One region of the Mesorhizobium monacense genome, then DNA from elsewhere that is predicted to be linked to it. Evidence: riboswitches for the same ligand, from Rfam matches in the RefSeq annotation. Region 1 holds a riboswitch; the other holds the start of a gene.
What was found. A riboswitch is a leader RNA that binds a small molecule or an ion and turns the genes downstream of it on or off. The one in region 1 is predicted to bind thiamine pyrophosphate.
Positions count from the first base shown of each region.

Region 1 (8,363 bases):
GCCGGCGATCAGCCCGTCCCACTTGCCTTCGAGGAATTCGACTTTCACGCCGAGCTTGTCGGCGATCGCCTTGGCGATCTCGACGTCGAAGCCGACCAGCGCGCCTGGAGCGTCATGATAGGTGAAGGGCGCATAGGTGCCTTCCGTGCCGACCTTGATGACGCCAGCCTGCTTGATCTGGTCGAGGTTGGCGCCGGCGTGGCCTGACGTAACCGCCAGAACCTGCAGCGTTCCGGCAACGATGAGCGAAGTGAGCCATTTCATTTTTCTGTGATCCCGTCTTGGCCGGTGGTCGGCGCTTTGTGAAGGGCCGGAAACTGGCAGATGCAGCTCGGCAAAATAAGGAATTGGATTTCAAAGATAGGTCATTTCCGAAATCCCATTCTCAAAATCCGCACCGACGAACGCGGCGCCAACCTTCGGCGGTCCCGCAGCGCTCCGCTCCGTTCAACCGCAGGACGATCGCGCCGGGGAACATTCCTCGGCATGGCGAGTTTTGCTGTTGTAGGGCGCAGCGCCGACATTTCAACCGAAGCGCCGACAAGATCGCGGGGGCGAGCCCGCCGGCAAGACCCGGAACAGGAGCGCGGCATGATCGAAGATACGGCAGGACGAACCATGGTCCGCGCGGCGATGAAGGCTCCCTATCTCGAGCGCGAGGAGGAGCATCTTCTGGCCTTGCGCTGGAAAGAGGACAACGACCAGCAGGCGCTGCACCGGATCACCGTCGCGCATATGCGGCTGGTCATTTCCATGGCCTCGCGGTTTCGCCATTACGGCCTGCCGCTCGGCGACCTGATCCAGGAGGGCCATGTCGGCCTGCTGGAAGCCGCGGCGCGTTTCGAGCCGGATCGCGAGGTGCGGTTTTCGACGTATGCGACCTGGTGGATCCGCGCCTCGATGCAGGACTACATCCTGCGCAACTGGTCGATCGTGCGCGGCGGCACCAGCTCGGCGCAAAAGGCTCTGTTCTTCAACCTGCGGCGCCTGCGCGCCCGGCTGGCGAACGGTGCCGAGCCAATCTCCAACGCCTCTCTCTACCGCGAAGTTTCCGTCGCGCTCGGCGTCTCCGAGGCCGACGTGGCGATGATGGATTCCCGCCTTTCGGCTCCCGACTCTTCGCTCAACGCGCCGCTTGCCGACGATGCCGGCACGGCCGAGCGCATGGATTTCCTGATCTCGGACGATCCCTTGCCGGACGAAATCGTCGGCGACACGATCGACATCGAACGCCGCTCGCTGTGGCTGAAGGCAGCGCTCGGCGCGCTCAACGCCCGCGAACTCAGGATCATCGAGCAGCGCCGCCTGACCGACGAGGGCGCGACACTCGAATCGCTCGGCGAAGCGCTCGGCATTTCCAAGGAACGCGTCCGCCAGATCGAGGCTCGCGCCATGGAAAAGCTCAAGGTCGCGCTGGTGGAACAGAACCCGGAATTCATGGCGACAGCCGCCTGAACCTCGCCGTCCTGAACCTTATCTATCTGTGACGATCTTGACCTTGTCGCCGGTCGAAACGGCGGCGCCCGGCGACATCGCGTTGAGCACCCTAAACAGGTCGAGCTTGCGGTCGACGCCGACCATCTGCGCGGCGAGCGAGCCCATGGTCTGCCCCGCCTGCACGGTGACGACGCGGATATGCAGCGGCTTCAGCGCCGCCTTTTCGGCCGCGCTGAGGATGCGGAACGAGCCGCTGACCGAGCGCGCCACCGGCTCCAGCGTGGTGCTGGCCGAGGGTGCCGCCGTCAGCAGCCGGTAGACCTGGCCGCCGGCGCGGATCACCGCGATGTCGAATTGCCAGCCGTCGGCGCCGGCATGCGCTGTCGCCGCCTCGTTGCCGTTGATGGTTTCCTGCTTCACGCTCGCATCGTCGAGGCCGGCCACCCAGCCGCTGCGGATATAGTCGGTCAGCGGCCGGTTCTTGTCGATCGCAACGCCATCGAAGCGGATCGCCATGTCGCCCGGGCCGGTCGCCGTCACCGCAGCCGCCGAATTGTCGATGACGAAGCCGTCGGGCACGGTGAACGACACGCCGAGGCCAGGATGCAGGAAGGTCTGGCCGCGCACATAGCCTTCTTCCGGCGTGTCGCCGTAGAGCAGGCCGTCTATGCCGGCGAGGAAAGCATCGCGGTCGCGCGTGCCCACGCCCGGCGGGCCGAACTGACGGGCATGCCGCTGTGCCAGGTCGATGCGCTGCGGCGTGTTGGGGTGCGTCGCCAGGAAGTCGAGGCTGGCATCGGTGGCGCCGCTGATCGAGCGGAAATCGGTATAGGCCGACATCGACTGCAGGAAGCGGCCGGCGGCGTAAGGATCATAACCCGCCTCGCCGACCGACTTGATGCCGATGGCATCTGCTTCGAGCTCCTGGTTGCGCGAGAACTGCGCAAGCCTGAGCTTGCCGCGGATGAGTGCGGCCTTGGCGGTCGGGCTGTCGCCGAGCACATCGGAGACGACCTTGGTCGCCAGCCCCTCCTCGGCCTCCAGCTGCTGCCGCTGCAGGCCGTGGTTGGCGGTGACATGGCCCATCTCATGCGCGATGACGGCGGCAAGCTCGGCCGAATCATTGGCCAGCGCCAGCAGGCCGCGCGTGACGTAGAGATAGCCACCAGGCAGCGCGAAGGCGTTGACGTTGGGCGAATTGAGGATGGTGATGCGGTAGGTCTGGGTCGGATTTGCCGACACTACCGTCAGGCTGCCGACGACCTTGGCCACCATGCGCTCGAGCTTGGGATCGGAATATTCGCCGCCATAGGTGGCAAGGATGCGCGGATGCTGCGCCTTCGCCATCTCGGCGAGCTTGCTGTTGGCGACGACATTGTCGACGGTGACGGGCCTGTCGGACGGCTGGAAACCGGATTCCTGCACATCCGACGGCGTGAACATCTGGCAGCTTGCCAGCGCCACGGCCAAGCTGGCCAGCGCAAGGAATCGCGCCAGCGGCTTCATCAACAGTCTGTCCTTGCCGGTCGGCAGATCGGCGTCCTTTCTGTTCTTTGCGGCAAATCACGGCCTATGCCGGACCAGTATGGCCGGACCTAGCCACACTCCTCCGGTCAAGGCAAGCAAACGCCGCATCGTCCAAACCCGGTTTGGCCGTAAATTATGTCCGCTTCCGGGCAATATCTTGTGATCCGGCGTTGACCGGACCCGAGCCGATATAGCGCCGGAAGGCTTCCGGTCCAGAGCCGTCGAAAAAATCGGCCGCCGTCCCCGCCTCGGCGACCGTGCCATCGTCCAGAAACACCATGTTCTGGCCGATGCGGCGCGCATCTTCGGGCTGGTGGGTGACGAACAGAACCGTCATCTTCCGCTCGGCATGGACACTGGCCAAAAGATCCAGCATGTCGTCGCGCAAGGCCGGTCCGAGCGAGGCGAATGGCTCGTCGAGCAGAAGCACCGGCCGGTCGCGCACCAGCACGCGGGCAAGTGCGACGCGCTGCCGCTCGCCACCGGAGAGCTCGCGCGGCAGACGGCTTTCCTTGCCGGCTAGGCCGACGCGCCGCAGCGCCTCGGCAATCGCCTCGCGGTCGGCGCCGGTCAGGCTGAGCGACGGCGAACGGCCGAGCCCGACATTGCGCTCCACCGAGAGATGGGCAAACAGATTGTTTTCCTGGAACACCATCGACACCGGCCGGGCCGAAGGCGGAGCGGCGCTGACATCCGCCTCGCCGATCAGCACGCGGCCCGACCCTGGCGCCTCGAAACCGGCCACCAGATTGAGCAGCGTCGATTTTCCAGAGCCGCTTGGCCCCATGATGGCGGTGATCCTGGAAGCGGCAAACTCGACATCGAAGAGAAACGACGCCTCGCCATAGCTGAACGAGACCTTGTCCAGCCGCACTGCTGCCCCCCGTTTCACGTCGGCGCCATCATGAGTGGGCGTCATGCTCGTTCTCCCCGCCCCAGCCGGTCCGCGACAAGCACGAGCGCCAGGCAAACCAAGCCGAGCAGCAAGGCCAGGCCGGCGGCGTCCGCCGTCCGGTAACTGCCCATGCGCGCCAACAAAAGATAAGGCAAGGTCTGCACCGAATCGCTGCCGAACAGCGCGATCACGCCGAGATCGCCGAGCGACAAGGCCATGGCGAAGGCGAAAGCGGTGGCCAAAGGCCGCCTGAGCGATGGCCAGTCGACCAGAATGAGCCGGCTCCAGCCCGAGATGCCAAGTTGCGCGCAAAGCCGTTCGTGGCGTTCGCTTGCCGCATCATAGGCGGGACGCACGGCACGGATGGCGAAGGGCATCGCCATCACCGCGTTGACGGCAACGACCATGACAGGGGCGACGGCAAAGACGTCGCTGACCGTACGCAACAAAAGGAACCAGCCTGCACCGACGACGATGGGCGGCACGACCAGCACGAAGCCGGCGCCGGTATCAGTGGCATGTTCGAGCAGCGTCCTTGGGCCGGCGCCGCGCGTCAAGGCGAGTGCCCGCCGCGCCATGATGAGCGACAGCGACAGCGTCACCGCAAGCAGCGCCGACAGCAAGGCAAGCGCGACGCTGGTCAGCGTCGCCTGTCGCACGGCAGCCTCGCCCGCCAGCCGGCCGAGATCGGCGTCAAGCCCGGCTGCCAGCGTCGCTGCCATCGGCCCTACGACGAACAGCAAGGCCACGCCGATCAACGTGACGTTCAAAGCGGTCTCGGCCGTGCCGGCGGAAAGATACCGTCGCGGCGCCACCGGCAAATTGGCATCGCCAACCGTGTTGGCGCCGAGCCGCATCAAGGCCAGCACGACGACGAAGGTCAGAGCGATCTGCAGAAATGTTAGCGTTACGGCCCGCGCGGGATCGAAATCGAACCGCAGTGCCTGGTAGATGGCAACCTCCAGCGTCGTGGCGGCCGGACCGCCGCCCAACGTCAGCACGATGGTGAAGGAGGTGATGCAGAGCATGAAGACGAGCCCGGCAATGCCCGGCAACGCCGCGCGTAGCGCCGGCCATTCGATCAGGCGGAAGGCCGGTTTTGCGCCCATGCCGAGCTGGCTCGCCAGGCGCCATTGGTTGGCCGGGATCGTCCCCAGCGCTTCGAGGAACAGCCTTGTGGCCAGAGGCAGGTTGAAGAAGACATGGGCGATGAGGATGCCTGACAGCCCGTAGATACCCGGCCAGCCCTGGTCGCCGAGCAAGCCGGCGAAATAGCCGGCATTGCCGTAGAGCGCCAGGATGCCGAGCGCCGCGACGATGGCCGGCAGCGCCAACGGCAGGGCGAAAAGCTGCAGGATCAAGCCGCGGCCGAAAAAGCGCGGGTGCCGCGACAGGGCGCGCGACACGAACAGCGCCGGCATGACGGAAAGCAGCGTCGACAAAAGCGCCTGCCAGAGTGTGAAGCGGGCGACACGCAGGAGGTACGGGTCGAAGGCCGACGCAGCACCGGAAAGGTCGCGTGCGCCTTCGAGGATGAGCCCGGCAAACGCGCCGCCGATCAGCAGTGCAATGGCGGCAAGCGCGACGATGCCGGCGGTGACACGGGAATCGGTCGAACGCGCCGGCGCCATCCCGACCCCTACTTGCTCATCACCGCCAGCCATTCGTCGACCCAGGCCTTGCGGTTGGCCGCGACTTCTTCCGGGCTGAACAGCAAGGTCTTGGTCGGCTTGACCAGCTTGTCGAAGGCCGGGTTGAGCGGCTTGTCGGTCTTGCCGGCCGGGAACATCCAGTTGGTTTCCGGAATAATATTCTGGAACTTCGGCCCGGTCATGAAGGCCATGAACTTTTCCGCCAGCGGGTTCTTGGCGCCGGTCGTGGTGATGCCAGCAACCTCGATCTGCAGATACTCGCCTTCCTCGAAGGAGGCCGCCTGGTAGCGCTCGATGTTTTCGGCGACCATGTGGTAGGCCGGCGACGTGGTGTAGGACAGCACCATCGGCGCTTCGCCCTTGGTGAACAGGCCGTACGCCTCGCTCCAGCCCGGCGTCACTGTCAGAACTTTCGACTTGAGCTTGGCCCAGGCCTCCGGCGCCTTGTCGCCATAGACCGACTTGACCCAGAGCAGCAGGCCGAGGCCCGGTGTCGAGGTGCGCGGATCCTGGATGACGATCTTGTCGGTTGCATCGCCCTCGACCAGTTCCTTCAGGCTCTTCGGCGGCAATTTTAGCTTTTCGGTGTCGTAGACGACGGCGAAATAGCCATAGTCGAACGGCACGAAGGTGTCGTCGCTCCAGCCGCCCGGCACGTTGACGTCGGACACCGCGCCATGCGACGCGAACAGGCCGGTAGCCTTGGCTTCGGCCGTCAGGTTGGTGTCGAGGCCGAGCACGATGTCGGCCTTGGTCGAGGCCCCTTCGAGCTTGACGCGGTTGAGCAGCGCCACGCCGTCGGCGACCGAGACGAAGTCGAGGGTGCAGCCGCATTCGGCTTCGAATTCCTTCTTCACCACCGGGCCCGGACCCCACTCGGCGGTGAAACTCTCATAGGTGTAGACGGTGAGTTTTTCCTGGGCCGATGCCGGCCCGGACACGGCAAAAACGGATGCCGCGAGGACTGTTGCTGAGACAAGCGAGTGTAAAAGCGTGCGCATCGGCGCCTCCTTCGTTCGTGTGAAAGGAATTGAGGCGCCGGGTTGTCCGAAACGTCTAATCCCTCCGCCGGTACAAACCGGATCAGGTTCAGCGGGTTGGCGAGACTGCCTCTCAGCCGGTCCGCGAAGATCGCGTCCGGCACCCCGTTAGAGCGTTTCGACACATAGGCCCGGCCGATCAGCCGCGCAAGCGGAACTTTGCCGGGCATCCAATGCATGTTGCCCAAAGACGCGACGCACTTAAGGCGCGGCCTTCCGTTTCGCAGGCAGGGCTGGTAAGGGCCACGAGATATGAGCACATTCACCATCCTGCTTGGCGGCGATCTCATCCGCACGCCGCTGCTCGACCGCCAGATCGAGGGCACGCGCGTCATCGCCGCCGACGCCGGCATCGGCCATGCCCGGATGCTGGGGGTGATGCCCGAACTCTGGGTCGGCGATTTCGATTCCGTTCCCGCGGATTTGCCCGCCGATCTGGCCGCCGTGCCGCGCCACGTGTTTCCGCCCGAGAAAGACCAGACCGACGGCGAACTGGCGATATCAGCCGCACTCGAACGCGGCGCCACCAGCCTGGTTCTCGCCGGCGCCTTTGGCGGCAAGCGTGCCGACCACGCCTTCCTGCACCTGGCCCTCGCGGTGCGCCTGGCCAAAGGCGGAATGGATGTGCTTTTGACCAGCGGCGCGCAGGAAGGCATTCCGCTTTTGCCGGGAAAAGCCGGTTTCGACTATGCCGACGGCACGCTGTTTTCGGTGCTTGGTTTCTCCGATCTTGCCGGCCTCAGCGTCACCGGCGCCAAATGGCCGCTCGACCATGTCGAGGTTGCGTTCGGCTCGTCGTTGACCATTTCCAACGAGGTCAAGGGCCGGCTCGAAATCGCCTTGGGCAGCGGCCGCGCGCTGCTGCTTGCCCACCCATACCCCTTGCCCGAAAGCTGATCATGACCCCGCCGCTTCTCAATCTCGACGGGGTCAAGCTCACCTTCGGCGGCACGCCGCTGCTTGACGGCGCCGAACTCAGCGCCTCGGCCGGCGACAAGATCGCTCTGGTCGGCCGCAATGGCTCCGGCAAGTCGACGCTGCTGAAGATCGCCGCCGGGCTGATCGAGCCGCAGGACGGCGAAGTGTTCCGCCAGCCCTCGGCGACCGTGCGCTATCTGCCGCAAATGCCTGACATGGACGATTTCGCCAGTGTTCGCGCCTATGTCGAGGCCGGGCTGGGGCCTGCCGACGATCCCTACCGCGCCACCTATCTGATGGAACACCTCGGCCTCACCGGCGAGGAGAAGCCGAACGATCTCTCCGGCGGCGAGGCGAGGCGCGCCGCCCTTGCCCGGGTCATGGCGCCCGAGCCCGACATCTTGCTGCTTGATGAGCCGACCAACCATCTCGATTTGTCGGTGATTGAATGGCTGGAGGAGGAGCTTGCCCGCACCTCGTCGGCACTGATCCTCATCTCGCATGACCGCCGTTTTCTCGAGCGCGTCTCGCGCGCCACAGTCTGGCTCGACCGCGGCCAAACCCGGCGGCTGGACAAGGGCTTTGGCCATTTCGAGGAATGGCGCGACCAGGTTCTGGAAGAGGAAGAGCGCGAGCAGCACAAGCTCGGCCGCCAGATCGTGCGCGAGGAGCACTGGCTGCGCTACGGCGTGACGGCGCGGCGCAAGCGCAACATGCGCCGGCTTGGCGAGCTGCAGACGATGCGCCAGCGCTTTCGCGGCCATCGCGGCGCCGAAGGCACGGCGACACTGGTGGCCAGCGACGCCGCCGAATCCGGCAAGCTGGTGATCGAGGCCAGGAACATCGAAAAGAGTTTTGGCGACCTCACCGTGGTCAAGGGCTTTTCGACCCGCA
Region 1 covers NZ_CM165567.1:6,469,484-6,477,846, reverse strand. The annotation lists gene AC1RUK_RS31020 (amino acid ABC transporter substrate-binding protein) at 1-264, opposite strand, end outside; gene AC1RUK_RS31015 (RNA polymerase factor sigma-32) at 592-1,455, shown strand; gene AC1RUK_RS31010 (M48 family metalloprotease) at 1,474-2,943, opposite strand; gene thiQ (thiamine ABC transporter ATP-binding protein) at 3,098-3,883, opposite strand; gene thiP (thiamine/thiamine pyrophosphate ABC transporter permease) at 3,880-5,490, opposite strand; gene thiB (thiamine ABC transporter substrate binding subunit) at 5,499-6,512, opposite strand; TPP riboswitch at 6,555-6,669, opposite strand; gene AC1RUK_RS30990 (thiamine diphosphokinase) at 6,804-7,448, shown strand; gene AC1RUK_RS30985 (ABC-F family ATP-binding cassette domain-containing protein) at 7,451-8,363, shown strand, end outside.

Region 2 (8,363 bases), 2.0 Mb from region 1:
GGCGCTACTTGGGGCGCCACCTCGCAACCGGGCGCCTTCGCGCCGCCGCGTGGCATTGCTGCTGCGCAAGTTGGACGATGACGGTATTTTTCGCACTGCCGCCAAGGGGATCAGTGCCGGTCTGCGAAGAAAAAATCGACTCGTCCTATCGATAGTCCCCGGAAGCAAGGAATTCGCAAATAGCGGTAATTCGTCAATGAAATCAAAAGCTCGAATTTTTGACGGCATCTTCGACGGTATCTGTGTCGAGTGGAAACAAATTGCCTTTCAAAATCAATTGGTTATCATGGGTTGAAGCAATCGAGTGGGAGTAGGGGAGGCCGCAGCGTAGAACGGCAGCCCTTGTGATTTCAGCTTTTGGCGCACGTCAGTTGCCGTCAGCCATTTCCTCCGCTCCTTCCTGACCGTTTGGCTGATCTGACATGTCGTTGCGTCGGAAGTAAATCCCGCTCAGTTTCAGAGAGTGCTGTGGCGTACTATGGCGTGCAAATCGGCGGGTCTGCTTCGCGTCATGACAGCCATTCAAAGGTTGAGGTGTCGAAAGGCGGGCGCCCTCTCAGACGGGCAGTTCAACTTGAGCATAAAGCCACTGTCATTCGGCTGCTTGTTTTTGAAGCCTCTCGAAAACAAACCGCTTGCCTTTGCGCACGCTGTCTTCGAGTGGACTCGCATTCGCCAGATGTGCCGCAATCGCGCTGGCCAGCATGCATCCAGTCCCGCGCATCGACGCTTTAAGGCGCGGTGTGTCGAAGAGGATTGGTTCTTGACCGTGGCGCAACAGACTATCGGTAGATCGGGGTCCCACTGCATGGCCGCCCTTGATCAGAATCGCCTGCGAGCCGGCGGCCAAGAGTTCCTGGCCTTGCCAGACCGCGTCATCGTCATCGACCGCTTGCTCCGCGCCGATAAGGAGCGCCAACTCGATGAGATTGGGTGTGACCAGGTGGCAAAGCGGCATCAGGTCGCCCTTCATGGCGTCGACGGCTCCGGCTTCCAGGAGCGTCCGACCTGACGTGGAGGCCAGCACCGGATCGAGCACTGCTGGGATCCGCGGATTTTCGCGCAGCACGCCGGCAACCGCAACGACGATGTCAGCTGTTGCGAGCATGCCGATCTTGATGGCCGCCACATGGTTGGCCTGCAGCGCAGCGCGCATCTGATCGGCCACAAGATCGGACTGCGAAGGATGGATTTCCATGACAGCTTCGTGCGTCTGCACCGTCACCGCCGTGACAGCGAGGCAAGTGCGCACGCCAATGGAAGAGATCGTCTCGATATCGCGTGCAATTCCAGCCCCGCCGCTAGAGTCCGATCCACCGACGACAAGCACATGCGGCTCTCGCCTCAGCGCCATTGGTCCGTCTTTTCGAGCCATTCCCGCGTGCGCGCTTCGGGGTCGTCGTTGAGCATGATGTCGGTCACCACTGCCGCGCTGTCCGCCCCAGCCGCAAAGACACCATCGAGCCGGTCAGGGTTGAGGCCACCAATGGCGACCAATGGGACAGGTGCGACCCGGCGCTTCCACTCGCCGATCCGTTCGAGCCCTTGCGGCGCCCATTTCATCTTTTTCAGGATGGTGGGATAGATCGGACCGAGTGCGATGTAGTCGGGCATGGCCGCTATGGCCGTCTCCAGTTCGACATCATCATGCGTGCTCAGCCCGAGCCTGACGCCGGCTGCCCGAATCCGCGAACGGTCGGCGGTCTGCAAATCCTCCTGGCCGAGATGGACGAAGTCGCAGCCTTCCTCGATTGCCAGGCGCCAATGGTCGTTGACAATGAGCTGGCATCGCTCCGCGGCACATAAGGTCTTTGCCTTTCGGATTTCGGAGCGCAACCCGGCTTCGTCCATGGTCTTGATGCGCAATTGCACCAGCTTGACGCCGAGTGGTGCCAACCGCTCAATCCAGGCGGCGCTGTCGACGATCAAATAGAACGGATCGAGCTTCATGAGAAAACCGCCCTGCCGAATATCGGCGTCGACGGCACGGCGACATCGCGCGGCTCGAGCAATCCCGAACCAAAAGCTTCGCGACCGGCTTCGACCGCCTTGCCGAAGGCACGCGCCATGCCGACCGGATCGGCCGCCCTGGCGACCGCCGTGTTCAGGAGCACGGCGTCGAAACCGAGCTCCATGACCGTTGCGGCGTGTGACGGTCGCCCGAGCCCCGCATCCACGATCAGCGGGACGCCTGGGAAATGTCCGCGCATCGAGCGTAGCGCCATGATGTTGACCGGCCCGAGGGCGGAACCGATCGGCGCACACCACGGCATCAGGACTTTGCAGCCCGCTTCCAGCAGCCGCTCGGCCACGACAAGATCGTCGGTGGTGTAGGGGAATACCATAAAGCCGTCCTCGCACAGGATGCGGGCGGCTTCGACCAGCCCGAACACGTCTGGCTGCAGCGTGTCGTGGTTGCCGATCACTTCGAGCTTGATCCAGCTCGTACCGAAGACGTCGCGCGCCATTTTCGCAGTGGTGACCGCTTCCTTGACGGAGTGACAGCCAGCAGTGTTGGGCAGGATTCTAACGCCCAGCGAGCGGATCAACGACCAGAATTTCTCGCCGGCCCTGCCACCTGCCATCTCACGGCGCAGCGAGACGGTCACCACCGACGTGCCCGATGCCTTGACCGCATCGTCAAGGATGGCCGGCGAAGGATATTGCGCGGTGCCGAGAAGCAGGCGGGAAGGAAGCGTCGTCCCGAGAAGCTCGAACATGCTAGCCTCCCTGCATGGGCGAGAGGATTTCGATCCGATCACCGTCGCTCAGCTGGAACTCCGCGCGGTTGGCTTTGTGCACGAGGTCGCTGTTGACGGCGGTCGCCAGCCAATCGCCCTCATAGTCGAGCGCGGCAAGCAGCTCGGCCAGGGTGGTGGCGGCAACCTCATGCGCTTCGCCGTTGACCAACAGTTTCATGAGCAAGCTCCTTGGTTCCGTCTTGATTGAAAACCAGGTCGGCCACCTGGCGCGCCATGGCAGGCGCGAGTAGAAAGCCATGGCGATAAAGCCCGTTGATCGCGACCGTGTTGCCGCGTGCCTCGACACGCGGCAGGTTGTCTGGAAAGGCCGGACGAACGCCGACACCAGCCTCAACGATCTCAGCCTCGCCGAATGCCGGATGGAGCGCGCAGGCGGCACCCAGAAGCTCCATCATCGAACGCGCCGTGACCGGTCCCCCGGATTGGCTTTCGATCATCGTCGCCCCAACCATGAAATGGTGGTCGGCACGCGGCACCACGTAGAGCGGAAAGCGCGGATGAAGCAGACGGACCGGGCGCGACAGCGAGACATCCGGCGTACGCAGGATCAGCATTTCGCCGCGAACGCCGCGCAACCCATCGTCTTCTGCCGCCATCCCCGTGCAGTCGATCCGGCGATCGAATCCGGAAATGTGCCGGGCATCGGCACCGAAGCGGAATTCGACGCCCATCGCCGCCAGCCTGTCATGCAGTGCCGCCATCGCCTGGCGTGGGTCGAGATGGGCCTCGTCGGGGAAGAACAGCGCACGGCGGAAGCGACCGGCGAGGTCCGGCTCGAGCTGTGCGATTTCGTTTTCATCGACAGGCCTGTACCCCGACGTGCGACTGGCAAACCGGTCGAGCTCGCCCGCATCGCGCGGCGCGGCCACGACCAGTGTTCCGGCCCGCGTCACCTGCCCGGGCGTTGCCGTATCCCACCAGTCGGCGGCGTCGCGTCCGAGATCGAGCACCGGCTGCTCGGCGCTTTCACGCTCGCACCATGGCGCCAACATGCCGCCGGCGAACCACGACGCATTGCCGCCGAGGCTAAGCCTCGTCTCGGCAAGCGTCACCGCCGCGCCGCGGGTGGCGAGTTCGAAGGCCGCGGTGAGGCCGGCGACGCCGGCCCCTTTGATCAACTCCTTCATGACGGCTCATGCGCCTCCGGCATGAGCGGTGCGCCGCTCTCTTCCGCTGGCACGTAGAGATCGCCGCCCTCGCGGTATTTCGCCGCCATCGCCGCCATGCCCTCTTTCTGAGCCTCGGCGCGGATGTCGTGGGATATTCGCATTGAGCAGAATTTCGGCCCGCACATCGAGCAGAAATGCGCCAGCTTGTGGGCCTCTTTGGGCAAGGTCTGGTCGTGGAAGGACCGCGCGGTTTCGGGGTCGAGCGACAGGTTGAACTGGTCTTCCCAGCGGAACTCGAAGCGCGCACGCGAAAGGGCATCATCCCTGGTTTTCGCTGCTGGGTGGCCCTTCGCCAGGTCGGCGGCATGGGCAGCTATCTTGTAGGTGATCACGCCAATCTTGACATCGTTGCGATCGGGAAGGCCGAGATGCTCCTTCGGCGTGACGTAGCAGAGCATGGCAGTGCCGAACCACCCGATCATCGCGGCGCCGATGCCGGAGGTGATGTGGTCATAGCCCGGCGCGATGTCGGTCGTCAGCGGTCCAAGCGTATAGAATGGCGCCTCGCCGCAGACGGCGAGTTGCTTGTCCATGTTCTCCTTGATCTTGTGCATCGGTACGTGGCCGGGCCCCTCGATCATCACCTGGCAGTCTTTTGCCCAGGCGATCTTCGTCAGCTCGCCGAGCGTTTCCAGCTCTGCGAATTGCGCCGCGTCGTTGGCGTCGGCAATCGAGCCCGGACGAAGGCCGTCGCCGAGCGAAAAGGACACGTCATAGGCGCGGCAGATGTCGCAGATTTCGGCGAAATGCTCGTAAAGGAAGCTCTCCCGGTGATGGTGCAGGCACCATTTGGCCATGATCGACCCACCGCGCGAGACGATGCCCGTGACCCGGTCGACGGTCAGCGGGATGTAGTGCAGCCGCACGCCGGCGTGGATGGTGAAATAGTCGACGCCCTGTTCGGCCTGTTCGATCAGCGTGTCGCGGTAGACCTCCCAGGTCAGGTCTTCGGCAATGCCGTTGACCTTTTCGAGCGCCTGATAGAGCGGCACCGTGCCGATCGGCACCGGCGCATTGCGCACGATCCATTCGCGGATGTTGTGGATGTTGCGGCCGGTCGAGAGGTCCATCACCGTATCGGCGCCCCAGCGGATCGCCCAGACCATCTTTTCCACCTCCTCGGCCATCGACGAGGTGACCGCTGAGTTTCCGATATTGGCGTTGATCTTCACCAGGAAATTGCGGCCGATGATCATCGGCTCGCTCTCGGGATGATTGATGTTTGCGGGAATGATCGCCCGGCCGCGAGCCACCTCGTCGCGCACGAATTCCGGCGTGACGAAGTCTGGGATCGCCGCGCCGAAGGCTTCGCCGTCGCGCTCAAGCTTGCCGCGCAGGATCTCGCGGCCGAGGTTCTCGCGGATCGCGACGAACTCCATTTCAGGCGTGATGATACCGGCGCGCGCATAGGCAAGCTGGGTGACCGCCTTGCCTGCCTTGGCCCTGAGCGGCCGGTTACGAATGGGAAATTCCGGCGTCAGGCGCTCGCCGGTGGCGAACCCATTGTCTTCCGGCCGGACATGGCGGCCGTCATAGGCTTCGACATCGCCGCGCGCCGTGACCCATTCGTGGCGAAGCCGGGCAAGGCCCTTTTCGATGCTGGTTTCGAGAGCAGGGTCGGTATAGGGGCCGGACGGATCGTAGACGGTGACGGGCGGCTCCCCGGCCGTCGGATGGACTGAGATTTCGCGCATCGGCACTTTGATGTGCGGATGGAAGACGCCGGACTTGTGGATCTTCCGCGAGGCGGGCAGTGGTCCCGTCGACACGGCGGGGGTGAGGGCATTCATCGTGAGGCTCCTTTGCTCATGCATTGGAGACCCAGTTCTGTGCCGGAAGGATGAAAAGACGCTTCTGTCGACCTGCCGAAACAGGATCTCGGGCGTAAACTCCCGCAAAGCGCTTGCACCGTCCCTACGCCAGTATGAACTGGATCAGGTTCAACGGGTCACTGCGCCGCGAAAGCCAGCAGTATCTCAGCCCCTTGCCGGGACTCCCCTGGTGAATGCATCGAATTGAACGGGCCGGCGCTGTCTTGTCAAGCGCATTCGGCCCGCTGCGGTGATAGGCGACCAATCAAACGCAGCGGAAATGCACGCGCGGGTATGGAGAGCAAGTCACGCCCCGGAGACCAGCGCGCGAATGGCCAAAGCCGCATTCGCCTCGTCAAGGATGGAAAAACTGTACCGGCCGTGCGTGTCAAGATCGACCGAGTAGCTCAGGCGGTCGCGTATGTGGTTGTCTTGGTCGAACGTGACGATCCGCGGCTTCACTGCGGTGATCCGCGCTTCGTCCACGTAGAGGGAGTTGCAGACGATGATTTGGTCGCCGGGCTGGCAGGTGCGGGCGGCCGCACCATTGAGGATGCAGCATCGTGAGCCGCGCTCGCCGAGAATGACATAGGTCGAAATCCGCGCACCGGAATTCTTGTTCCAGATATCCACGAACTCCATGGGCAGGATCCCGGCTGCTTCACAGTGGTCAGGGTCCAGCGTTATCGATCCAAGGTAATTGAGGTTCGCTTCGGTGACATGGATGCCGTGCAGCTTGCCGGCGACTATTTTTCGCATTGGTCCGGTGCCCTATTCGTGTCGAGAAGAAGTCATTCAGCTGCCGACGGCCAGGCTCGACGGTCAAAGCTCACGGTAGTCGAGCCCGATGTCGAGGATCTGCGCACTGTGGGTCAACCAGCCGATGGAAATCAGATCGACACCGGTCGCGGCGACGGCTGACGCCGTATTGACGGTGATCCTGCCTGACGCCTCGGTGATTGCCCGGCCGGCAACCATGGCCACCGCCTGCCGCAACGCGTCGACCGACATATTGTCGAGCAGCACTGCGTCGGGGGCGAGGGGCAAGGCTTCTTCCAACTGGGCCAGCGTATCAACCTCAACTTCGATCTTGACGAGATGGCCGGCGCCGGCCCGCGCCCGCTCGATGGCGGGGCGAATTCCGCCGGCGACGGCGATGTGGTTGTCCTTGATCAGGATGGCGTCGTCGAGGCCGAAACGGTGATTGGCGCCGCCGCCGGCGCGCACGGCATACTTTTCGACCGCCCGCAATCCAGGCGTCGTCTTGCGTGTGCAAACGATCTTCGCAGCGTGGCCCCGAACAGCCGCGACGACCGATGCGGTCGCCGTGGCGATGCCGCTCAAATGACAAAGAAAATTGAGCGCCGTCCGTTCCGCCGTGAGTATGGCGCGGGCCGGACCGCGCACCGAGGCAATGATCTCGCCTTGCGCGACGGCGATGCCGTCAGGCAGATGCACTTTCACGTCGACGCTCTTGTCGATGAGCCGGAAGGCGAGCGTCGCCAGATCGAGCCCGGCGACAGTTCCGGCCTGACGCGCAGTCAGCACTGTTGTCGCATGATGATCTTTCGGTACGACGGCGTCCGAGGTCAGGTCGCCGGCCCTGCCGAGATCTTCGAGCAGAGCTGCCCGGACCAGTGGCTCGAGCATGATTGCGGGAAGGGGTGAGAGGTTCATCACAGGACGCTTTCGAGTGCCGGGGAGGATGCGAGTTCCCGCGCTGCCGCCACAGCCGCGTCGAGCGTGATTTCGGAGCGGCGAGCGACGGTTGCATGATGCGGAAAGTCGGTCCGGAAATGAGCACCGCGGCTTTCCCGGCGCAGCAAGGCGGCAAGGGTGATCATCAGCCCGACGGCGGCGGGATCGGACGCCGCGTCGTGCCGCTGCAACAGCGGCAGCAAGGCCCGCGCGGCCTCTTTCAACCCTTCGCCATCTCGCATGACGCCGAGGGCACGCGACAGGAGAGGGCGCACAGGCTTTGGGTTCGGCGTGGGCAGGTCAGGTGCCGTCGCTGGTTTTCCGCTGCCGTCGGGCGAACCAGCTACACTCTCGGCAACCCAGCGCGCGCAGACGACGGCCTCGGTCAAGGAATTGCTGGCAAGCCGGTTGGCGCCGTGCAGCCCGGTCGAAGCGACCTCTCCGCAAGCCCAAAGTCCCGGAACGGAAGTACGCCCGGCCAGATCCACGGCGATGCCACCCATGTGATAGTGCTGCGCCGGCCGGATCGGGATGAGATCACGCGCTGGATCGATGCCGGCCTTGCTGCAGGCCAACGCGATGGTGGGAAACTGCTGCGCGAATGTCGCGCCTGGCTTTTCGCGTACGTCGAGGAAGACGCGATGGCCGTCGGCAAGATGGCGCCAGACGGCGCGCGCGACGATGTCGCGCGGTGCGAGTTCCGCCCCTCGCACGCCGTCGAGGAAACGTCGGCCTGTCTCGCCGACGATCACCGCACCTTCGCCGCGAACCGCCTCGCTGATGAGCGGCATCGGACGGCCCGGCCCATCGAGCGCGGTCGGGTGGAACTGGATGAACTCCAGGTCGGCAAGGACGGCACCCGCATGCGCAGCGAGCGCCAGGCCCTGCCCGCAACTGCTCAGCGGGTTGGTTGAATCCTGAAA
Region 2 covers NZ_CM165567.1:4,436,924-4,445,286, reverse strand. The annotation lists gene AC1RUK_RS21495 (hypothetical protein) at 50-295, shown strand; gene AC1RUK_RS21490 (hydroxymethylpyrimidine/phosphomethylpyrimidine kinase) at 593-1,354, opposite strand; gene AC1RUK_RS21485 (thiamine phosphate synthase) at 1,345-1,950, opposite strand; gene AC1RUK_RS21480 (thiazole synthase) at 1,947-2,720, opposite strand; gene thiS (sulfur carrier protein ThiS) at 2,722-2,919, opposite strand; gene thiO (glycine oxidase ThiO) at 2,888-3,889, opposite strand; gene thiC (phosphomethylpyrimidine synthase ThiC) at 3,886-5,721, opposite strand; TPP riboswitch at 5,825-5,941, opposite strand; gene panD (aspartate 1-decarboxylase) at 6,049-6,501, opposite strand; gene nadC (carboxylating nicotinate-nucleotide diphosphorylase) at 6,565-7,419, opposite strand; gene AC1RUK_RS21450 (L-aspartate oxidase) at 7,419-8,363, opposite strand, start outside.
Region 2: it holds a riboswitch for thiamine pyrophosphate, as region 1 does, so the genes downstream of both, thiC (phosphomethylpyrimidine synthase ThiC) here and thiB (thiamine ABC transporter substrate binding subunit) in region 1, are expected to answer to the same signal.